Cellvibrio sp. PSBB006: one gene and its partner. The protein of the gene in region 2 binds, or shares a complex with, the protein of the main gene of each other region. Links are inferred from orthologs where the notes say so. Each region holds a gene or a part of one and is shown on either strand. Other genes may lie near its edges.

Region 1 (3,545 bases), 190 kb from region 2 along the record:
TTAATCACTAAATAACGAATCGGCGCAGCCGCCAAGTGGGCTTTGCACAATGTCACCGGCGCTGCGCAGAAAGCATTTTTTGTAAAAACACCTGCAACAGCACTGCCTTCTGCCAGCTCGAACAACACGACATCACGACGGTTTTGACGCTTGATACCCGCACAAACAGCGGTGAGTTTTACACCCGCTACCGGGTGCATGGAAGGGAATGGATATTCACCAACGGCCATGATTCATAATTCCTGTGCTATTTGCGACGATACTTTTAAACCACAGACACCGGTTAAACGACAGGCACCGGTTGCTCAACCTTTAATGCCTTACTCCAATTGTCCATGACACTGTTTATATTTTTTCCCCGAACCACAAGGACATGGATCGTTGCGACCAACTTTTCGCCCCTGGCGTACAAACGGCTCAGGTTGTTGATGATCGCGCTCGGGCAACTGCTCTTCGCCCATAGCGGAGACTTGTTCATGTTGCAGCAACATTTTTTGCCGTTCTAATGCTTCACGACGTTGCTTTTCCATCGCTTCCATTTGTTCGCGTGTAATCGGCTCAACACGTGCTAGCAGGTGGATTGTTTCGCGCTTTACGGTTTCCAATAATTGCTGGAAGAGCTCAAACGCTTCACGTTTGTATTCCTGCTTCGGATTTTTTTGCGCATAGGAACGCAGATTAATGCCTTGACGCAGGTGGTCCATGTTGGCCAGATGCTCTTTCCAAGCGTTGTCCAACACTTGCAACATAACCTGTTTTTCAATCTCAACCATGATGTTGCCGATGCGTTCGCATTTTGCATCGTAGCCCGCCTGGATTTCAGCGAGAATTTTTTCACGCAGCTTTTCTTCGTGCAGACGATTGTCTTCATCAAGCCATTTGGCAATGGGTAATTGCAAACCAAAATCTGTTTCAATTTGCTTTTCCAGACCGGGAACATTCCACTGATCTTCAATGCTCATCGGAGGAATAAAATGGCTGATCATGTCATCGACCACGTCTCCGCGAACAGTATTAACAGTGTCACGAATAGTGTCGGCGTCCAGCAGCTGATTGCGTTGGTGATAAATAATTTGCCGCTGTTCATTAGCGACGTCATCAAATTCGAGCAATTGCTTACGAATATCAAAGTTGCGACCTTCAACTTTACGCTGGGCTTTTTCAATGGCGTTGTTCACCATGCGGTGTTCAATGGCCTCGCCCTTGTTCATGCCTAATGCCTGCATAAATCCACGCACGCGATCCGACGCAAAGATGCGCATCAAATTATCTTCAAGCGATAAATAAAAGCGCGTTAAGCCCGGATCACCCTGACGACCGGCGCGGCCGCGCAACTGGTTATCAATACGGCGGGATTCATGGCGCTCTGTACCGATAATATGCAACCCGCCTGCCGCAATAACTGTTTCGTGACGTTTTTGCCACTCGGCTTTAATAGCGGCAACTTGCGCTTCTGTCGAATTTTCCAACGCGGCCACTTCCGCTTCCCATTTACCACCCAACACGATATCCGTACCACGGCCCGCCATGTTGGTCGCAATCGTGACCGCGCCTGGGCGACCCGCCTGGGCAATAATCTCCGCTTCCTGTGCGTGAAATTTGGCGTTAAGTACCTGGTGTTTAATGCCCGCTTTATTCAAGCGACGTGACATTTCTTCCGAGGTTTCGATTGATGCAGTACCCACCAGAATCGGAGCATTTTTTTCCTGATAGGTTTTGATGTCCTCAACGATTGCATCGTATTTTTCTTCTACCGACAGAAAAACCAAATCGTTCAGGTCGACACGCTGTACTGTCTTATTGGTGGGAATTACCACGACATCAAGACGATAGATTTCGCGGAATTCATACGCCTCGGTGTCTGCCGTACCGGTCATGCCCGCGAGAATCGGATATAGGCGGAAATAATTCTGGAAGGTAGTCGACGCAAGTGTTTGACTCTCGCTTTGAATCGGTACGCCTTCTTTGGCCTCCAATGCCTGATGCAGACCTTCCGATAGACGACGCCCCTGCATGGTTCGGCCGGTGTGCTCATCAATCAAGACAACCTGATTCTCCTGAACGATGTACTCTACATCGCGATGGAATAATGCATGGGCGCGCAAGGCTGAATTAACGTGATGCAATAACGCCAAATTATTGGCCGCGTAGAGATTTTGGTCCGGCTGCAGTAATTTTGCTTCAATCAATAAATCTTCTACATGTTGATGCCCGCTTTCAGAGAGTTCCACCTGACGGGTTTTCTCATCAACAGAGTAGTCGCCTTCCCCGTCTTCTTCCTGTTGCGGTTTCAACCTGCCGACCAACTGGTTCATGCGCTTGTAGAGTTCAGAACTGTTTTCAGCAGCACCGGAAATCACCAAAGGTGTGCGCGCTTCGTCAATCAAAATCGAGTCGACTTCGTCCACGATGGCAAAATATAACGGACGCTGTACTTTATCGGCTTTACTCAGCGCCATGTTATCGCGGAGATAGTCAAAACCGTATTCGTTATTGGTGCCGTAAGTAATGTCCGCCGCGTAGGCTTCGCGCTTTAAAGCAGAAGGCTGCATGGATTGGATAACGCCAACCTTCATGCCCAGAAATTCATAAACCGGGGCCATCCACGCTGCGTCGCGACTGGCCAGATAATCATTCACTGTAATCACGTGCACGCCCTTACCAGTCAGGGCGTGCAGGTAGCTCGGCAGGGTTGCCACCAGGGTTTTACCCTCACCGGTACGCATTTCAGCGATACACCCTTCGTGCAGCGCCATACCACCGATAAGCTGTACATCAAAATGGCGCATCGACAAAACCCGGCGGCTTGCTTCACGCACCGTGGCAAAAGCTTCAGGTAAGAGCTGATCAACGGTCTCGCCTTGCTGGTAACGCTGACGATATTCGTCAGTTTTTGCCCGTAATTGTTCGTCAGTCAGCTTTTCCATGTCGGGCTCAAGCGCGTTAATTCGCGTCACAATCTTGCTCATGCGCTTGAGTTCACGATCATTTTTTGAACCGAATAAAGCTTTAGCTATAAAACCAATCATTTGATATACCGTAACTTATAAGAATGCAGATCTGAAATAAAATGAACCTGACAGCAAGGCTGGCAAGTAAACAGAAAGGTGCTTGTTAAAGCAAGCGGGGAGAGGAGAATTATCGGCTGGCGCGATGAATATAGGTTGCAGGATCGACAGGGCGACCGTGCTTGTAAACTTCAAAATGAACGTGGGGACCAGTAGAGCGACCGGTAGAGCCTACTAAAGCGATGATTTGACCTTTTTTAACTACATCACCCACTTTTACCAGATTACTTTTGTTGTGGGCATAGCGTGTGGCATAGCCGTTACCATGGTTGATTTCCACCATGTTGCCATATTCAGGGTGACGACCAGCAACAGTGACAACCCCGGCAGCAACCGAGATGACATCAGTGCCTTCACGGGCCGCGAAATCAACACCAGCATGGAAAGCAACATTGCCGGTAAACGGATCGGTTCTGCGCCCAAAACGGGAAGCCATCCAACCTTTTTGCACGGGTCGACCGGCAATAAAGATGTCAT
Region 2 (3,186 bases):
TAAAAGTGTTGAAGAGATTCTGAACTAGTCGATAGTTATCGATTACTTGATAGCGGAATATCATCATGGCTAAGAAAATGATTAAGGTTACTCAGATAAAGAGCACGGCTCACCGTCTGAAGAACCATCAGGCTTGCGTAAAAGGCTTGGGCCTGCGCCGTATCGGCCATACTGTTGAAGTTGAAGATACTCCTTCAGTGCGTGGCATGATTAATTTGGTAAATTATCTGGTTAAGGTAGAGGGAGAGTAAGATGCGTCTTAATACGCTAAGCCCCGCCCCCGGCAGAATTCGCGAGAAAAAGCGTGTTGGTCGTGGTATCGGTAGTGGCCTGGGTAAAACCGCAGGTCGCGGCCATAAAGGTTTGAAATCTCGTTCAGGTGGCTCCGTCAAACCAGGTTTTGAAGGCGGTCAAATGCCGCTGCAGAAGCGTTTGCCGAAGTACGGTTTCACATCTCGTATCAGTCTTGTTACTGCTCAGGTTCGTTTATCTGAGCTGAATCTGGTTGACGGTGATGTAGTTGATTTGGAAACTCTGAAGCAAGCTGATGTTCTTAATGCGAATATCAAGCGCGCCAAAATTTTTGCTTCTGGCGAGTTGAAAAAAGCAGTTACAGTGAAAGGCTTATCTGTGACTAAAGGTGCTAAAGCGGCTATCGAAGCTGCTGGCGGAAAAATCGAAGAATAAAAGAGGCGCGAATGGCAACTCCCGGTAATCTGCCGCTAGCAAATCAAAAAGGTTTAGGCGAGCTTTGGGCTCGCCTTCGCTTTCTGTTTTTGGCTATTGTGGTTTATCGCATTGGTACTCATATTCCTGTTCCGGGTCTTGACCCAGAGCGTATAGCCAACTTATTTAATCAAAGTCAGGGCACGATCCTGGGTTTGTTTAATATGTTTTCTGGTGGAGCGTTGGAGCGAATGAGTATCCTGGCTCTAGGGATTATGCCCTATATTTCGGCCTCGATTATCATGCAGTTGTTGACTGCTGTTACCCCTTCTTTAGAGCAGTTGAAGAAGGAAGGTGATGCAGGACGTCGTAAGATAAATCAATATACCCGTTACTTTACGGTTGTTCTTGCCACCGTTCAGGCGTTGGCCATGGCTGTAAGCTTTTCTTCTTACGCTTATGGCGGAGAGCCGAGCTTCTCCTTCTATTTCATCGCTATCGTGTCCTTGGTTACAGGTGCGGTATTTATGATGTGGTTGGGTGAGCAGGTGACTGAGCGTGGCATTGGTAACGGTATATCCATGCTTATCTTTGCCGGTATCGTTGCTGGGTTGCCTAGCGCAATTGGTCAGGCGTTTGAGAGCGCGCGCCAAGGTGACTTGCACATTCTGTTACTTCTGGTTATTGCTGTTATTGCGCTTGCTGTTATCTGGTTGGTGGTTCGTATTGAGAGAGGCCAGCGCCGTATCACGGTAAACTACGCCAAGCGGCAGCAAGGTCGTCAGGGCTATGCTGCACAAAGCAGTCATCTGCCGTTGAAGATAAATATGGCAGGCGTTATTCCTGCGATTTTTGCAAGTAGTATTTTATTATTTCCAGCTTCAATCGCGCAGTGGTTCGGCCAGGGCGGTGAAGGTGCTGTGAATGAGTTTTTACAAGAGTTCGCTTTGGCTATTGGTCCCGGCCAACCGCTCAATATCATTCTGTTTGCCGGGTTGATTACTTTTTTCTGCTTCTTCTATACCGCTTTGATGTTCAATCCGAAAGAAGTAGCGGATAATTTGAAGAAATCAGGTGCTTATATACCAGGGATTCGTCCTGGTGAGCACTCAGCCAAATATATTGATAGTGTGCTAACACGTTTGACTGTGGTGGGTGCTATCTATATGTCCGCGGTGTGTCTGTTGCCCCAGTTCCTGGTAGTGGCTACGAATGTGCCATTTTACCTGGGCGGGACTTCTCTACTGATCGTTGTGGTCGTGGTGATGGATTTTATGTCGCAAGTCCAGGCACACCTGATGTCTCATCAGTATGAATCGCTGATGAAGAAGTCAAACTTAAAAGGTTTCGGCGGCAGTAACGTCCGCTGATCCTGGATATTAGGGTGAATCATGAAAGTTCGTGCTTCTGTTAAAAAGATTTGTCGTAATTGCAAAATGGTGCGTCGTAACGGTGTTCTGCGGGTAATCTGCAATGTTGAGCCGCGTCATAAGCAGCGTCAAGGTTAAATAGCTTTCGAACAAGCTGAGTTCCGTAAGCGTGAGCAGGTGGAGTTACTGTAGCCACCTGCTCGTTGTTTTAGAGTTCAGGCTGTTCGTCAAAGAGCTATTATGGGGGCGTTGACTGTCGCTTGATGAAAAATTCATCAGGCTATTGATTTCAAGTGACTTTATCGCTATCCTTTCGCGCCTTTTTAGAGTGCTGGATGGCGTTGTTACTGTCAACGCTACACAATTTACGTGTTACTGGAGTAATTTGAATGGCCCGTATTGCTGGTGTAAACATACCAGATAATAAGCACGCGGTTATCTCTTTGACCTATGTCTACGGGATTGGCCGTACCACAGCGAAGCAGATTTGCGCTGCCACTGGTATCGCAGAAGATGTAAAAATCTCTACGCTCTCAGAAGAGCAGATGGATGCAATTCGTAATGAGGTAGCCAAGCGCACCGTTGAGGGTGACTTGCGCCGTGTTATATCTATGAACATCAAACGCCTCATGGACTTGGGATGCTACCGTGGCTTACGTCATCGTCGCAGCCTGCCGCTTCGTGGTCAGCGTACTAAAACCAACGCTCGTACCCGCAAAGGTCCGCGTAAGCCAATCAAGAAATAATTGAATTGCTTACGTTTGTCATTCAAGTACGGTAACAACAGGTTAGGAAGAGATTGCTATGGCGAAGCCAGGTAATAAAACCGCAACGAAAAAGAAAGTTAAAAAGACGGTGGTAGATGGGGTAGCTCATATCCACGCTTCTTTTAACAATACTATTGTGACTATCACAGACCGTCAGGGTAACACCCTGTCATGGGCTACCTCCGGTGGCTCAGGTTTCCGTGGTTCACGTAAAAGTACTCCTTTTGCTGCCCAGGTCGCAGCAGAACGCGCCGGTGAAGCCGCGAAAGAATACGGCTTGAAGAACCTCGACGTTGAAGTGAAAGGCCCTGGCCCAGGTCGCGAATCAGCAGTTCGCGCACTGAATAATGTTGGCTACAAAATTACCAACATCACTGACGTAA

What was found.
Region 1: the proteins of secY (region 2) and secA are in contact, whole or in part, in a crystal structure (PDB 3DIN), measured with the Thermotoga maritima proteins. The link is inferred for Cellvibrio sp. PSBB006 from one-to-one orthologs. Residues at the interface, in WP_004081795.1 of Thermotoga maritima: Glu108, Gly109, Glu110, Glu111, Ala236, Glu237, Arg238, Arg239, Ile240, Thr241, Ile242, Gln243, Tyr244, Ala245, Arg246, Arg247, Val248, Thr249, Gly250, Arg251, Arg252, Val253, Tyr254, Gly256, Ala257, Ser258, Thr259, Tyr260, Leu261, Pro262; in WP_004082002.1 of Thermotoga maritima: Glu261, Ala262, Arg263, Lys300, Ala301, Arg302, Thr303, Ile304, Ile305, Leu323, Tyr324, Asp325, Pro326, Val329, Ser330, Tyr333, Ile336, Lys340, Phe345, Val349, Glu363, Phe364, Tyr374, Ser375, Gly376, Gly377, Glu393, Ile395, Thr482, Ser483.

The regions. Positions count from the first base shown.
Region 1 is NZ_CP021382.1:1,991,100-1,994,644, forward strand. What follows is about bases 121-3,344. They hold secA (preprotein translocase subunit SecA), read right to left. Parts: upstream 3,030-3,344; coding sequence 321-3,029; downstream 121-320. Other genes in these bases: argJ (bifunctional glutamate N-acetyltransferase/amino-acid acetyltransferase ArgJ), read right to left, coding at 121-230; CBR65_RS08235 (M23 family metallopeptidase), read right to left, coding at 3,139-3,344. Outside these bases: more of argJ, read right to left, coding at 1-120; more of CBR65_RS08235, read right to left, coding at 3,345-3,545. UniProt on the Escherichia coli protein: Required for protein export, interacts with the SecYEG preprotein conducting channel.
Region 2 is NZ_CP021382.1:2,185,327-2,188,512, reverse strand. Bases 3-2,867 are described here. They hold secY (preprotein translocase subunit SecY), read left to right. Parts: upstream 3-698; coding sequence 699-2,036; downstream 2,037-2,867. Other genes in these bases: rpsK (30S ribosomal protein S11), read left to right, coding at 2,841-2,867; rpsM (30S ribosomal protein S13), read left to right, coding at 2,426-2,782; rpmJ (50S ribosomal protein L36), read left to right, coding at 2,058-2,174; rplO (50S ribosomal protein L15), read left to right, coding at 253-687; rpmD (50S ribosomal protein L30), read left to right, coding at 66-251. In the rest of the region: more of rpsE, read left to right, coding at 1-2; more of rpsK, read left to right, coding at 2,868-3,186. UniProt on the Escherichia coli protein: The central subunit of the protein translocation channel SecYEG. Consists of two halves formed by TMs 1-5 and 6-10.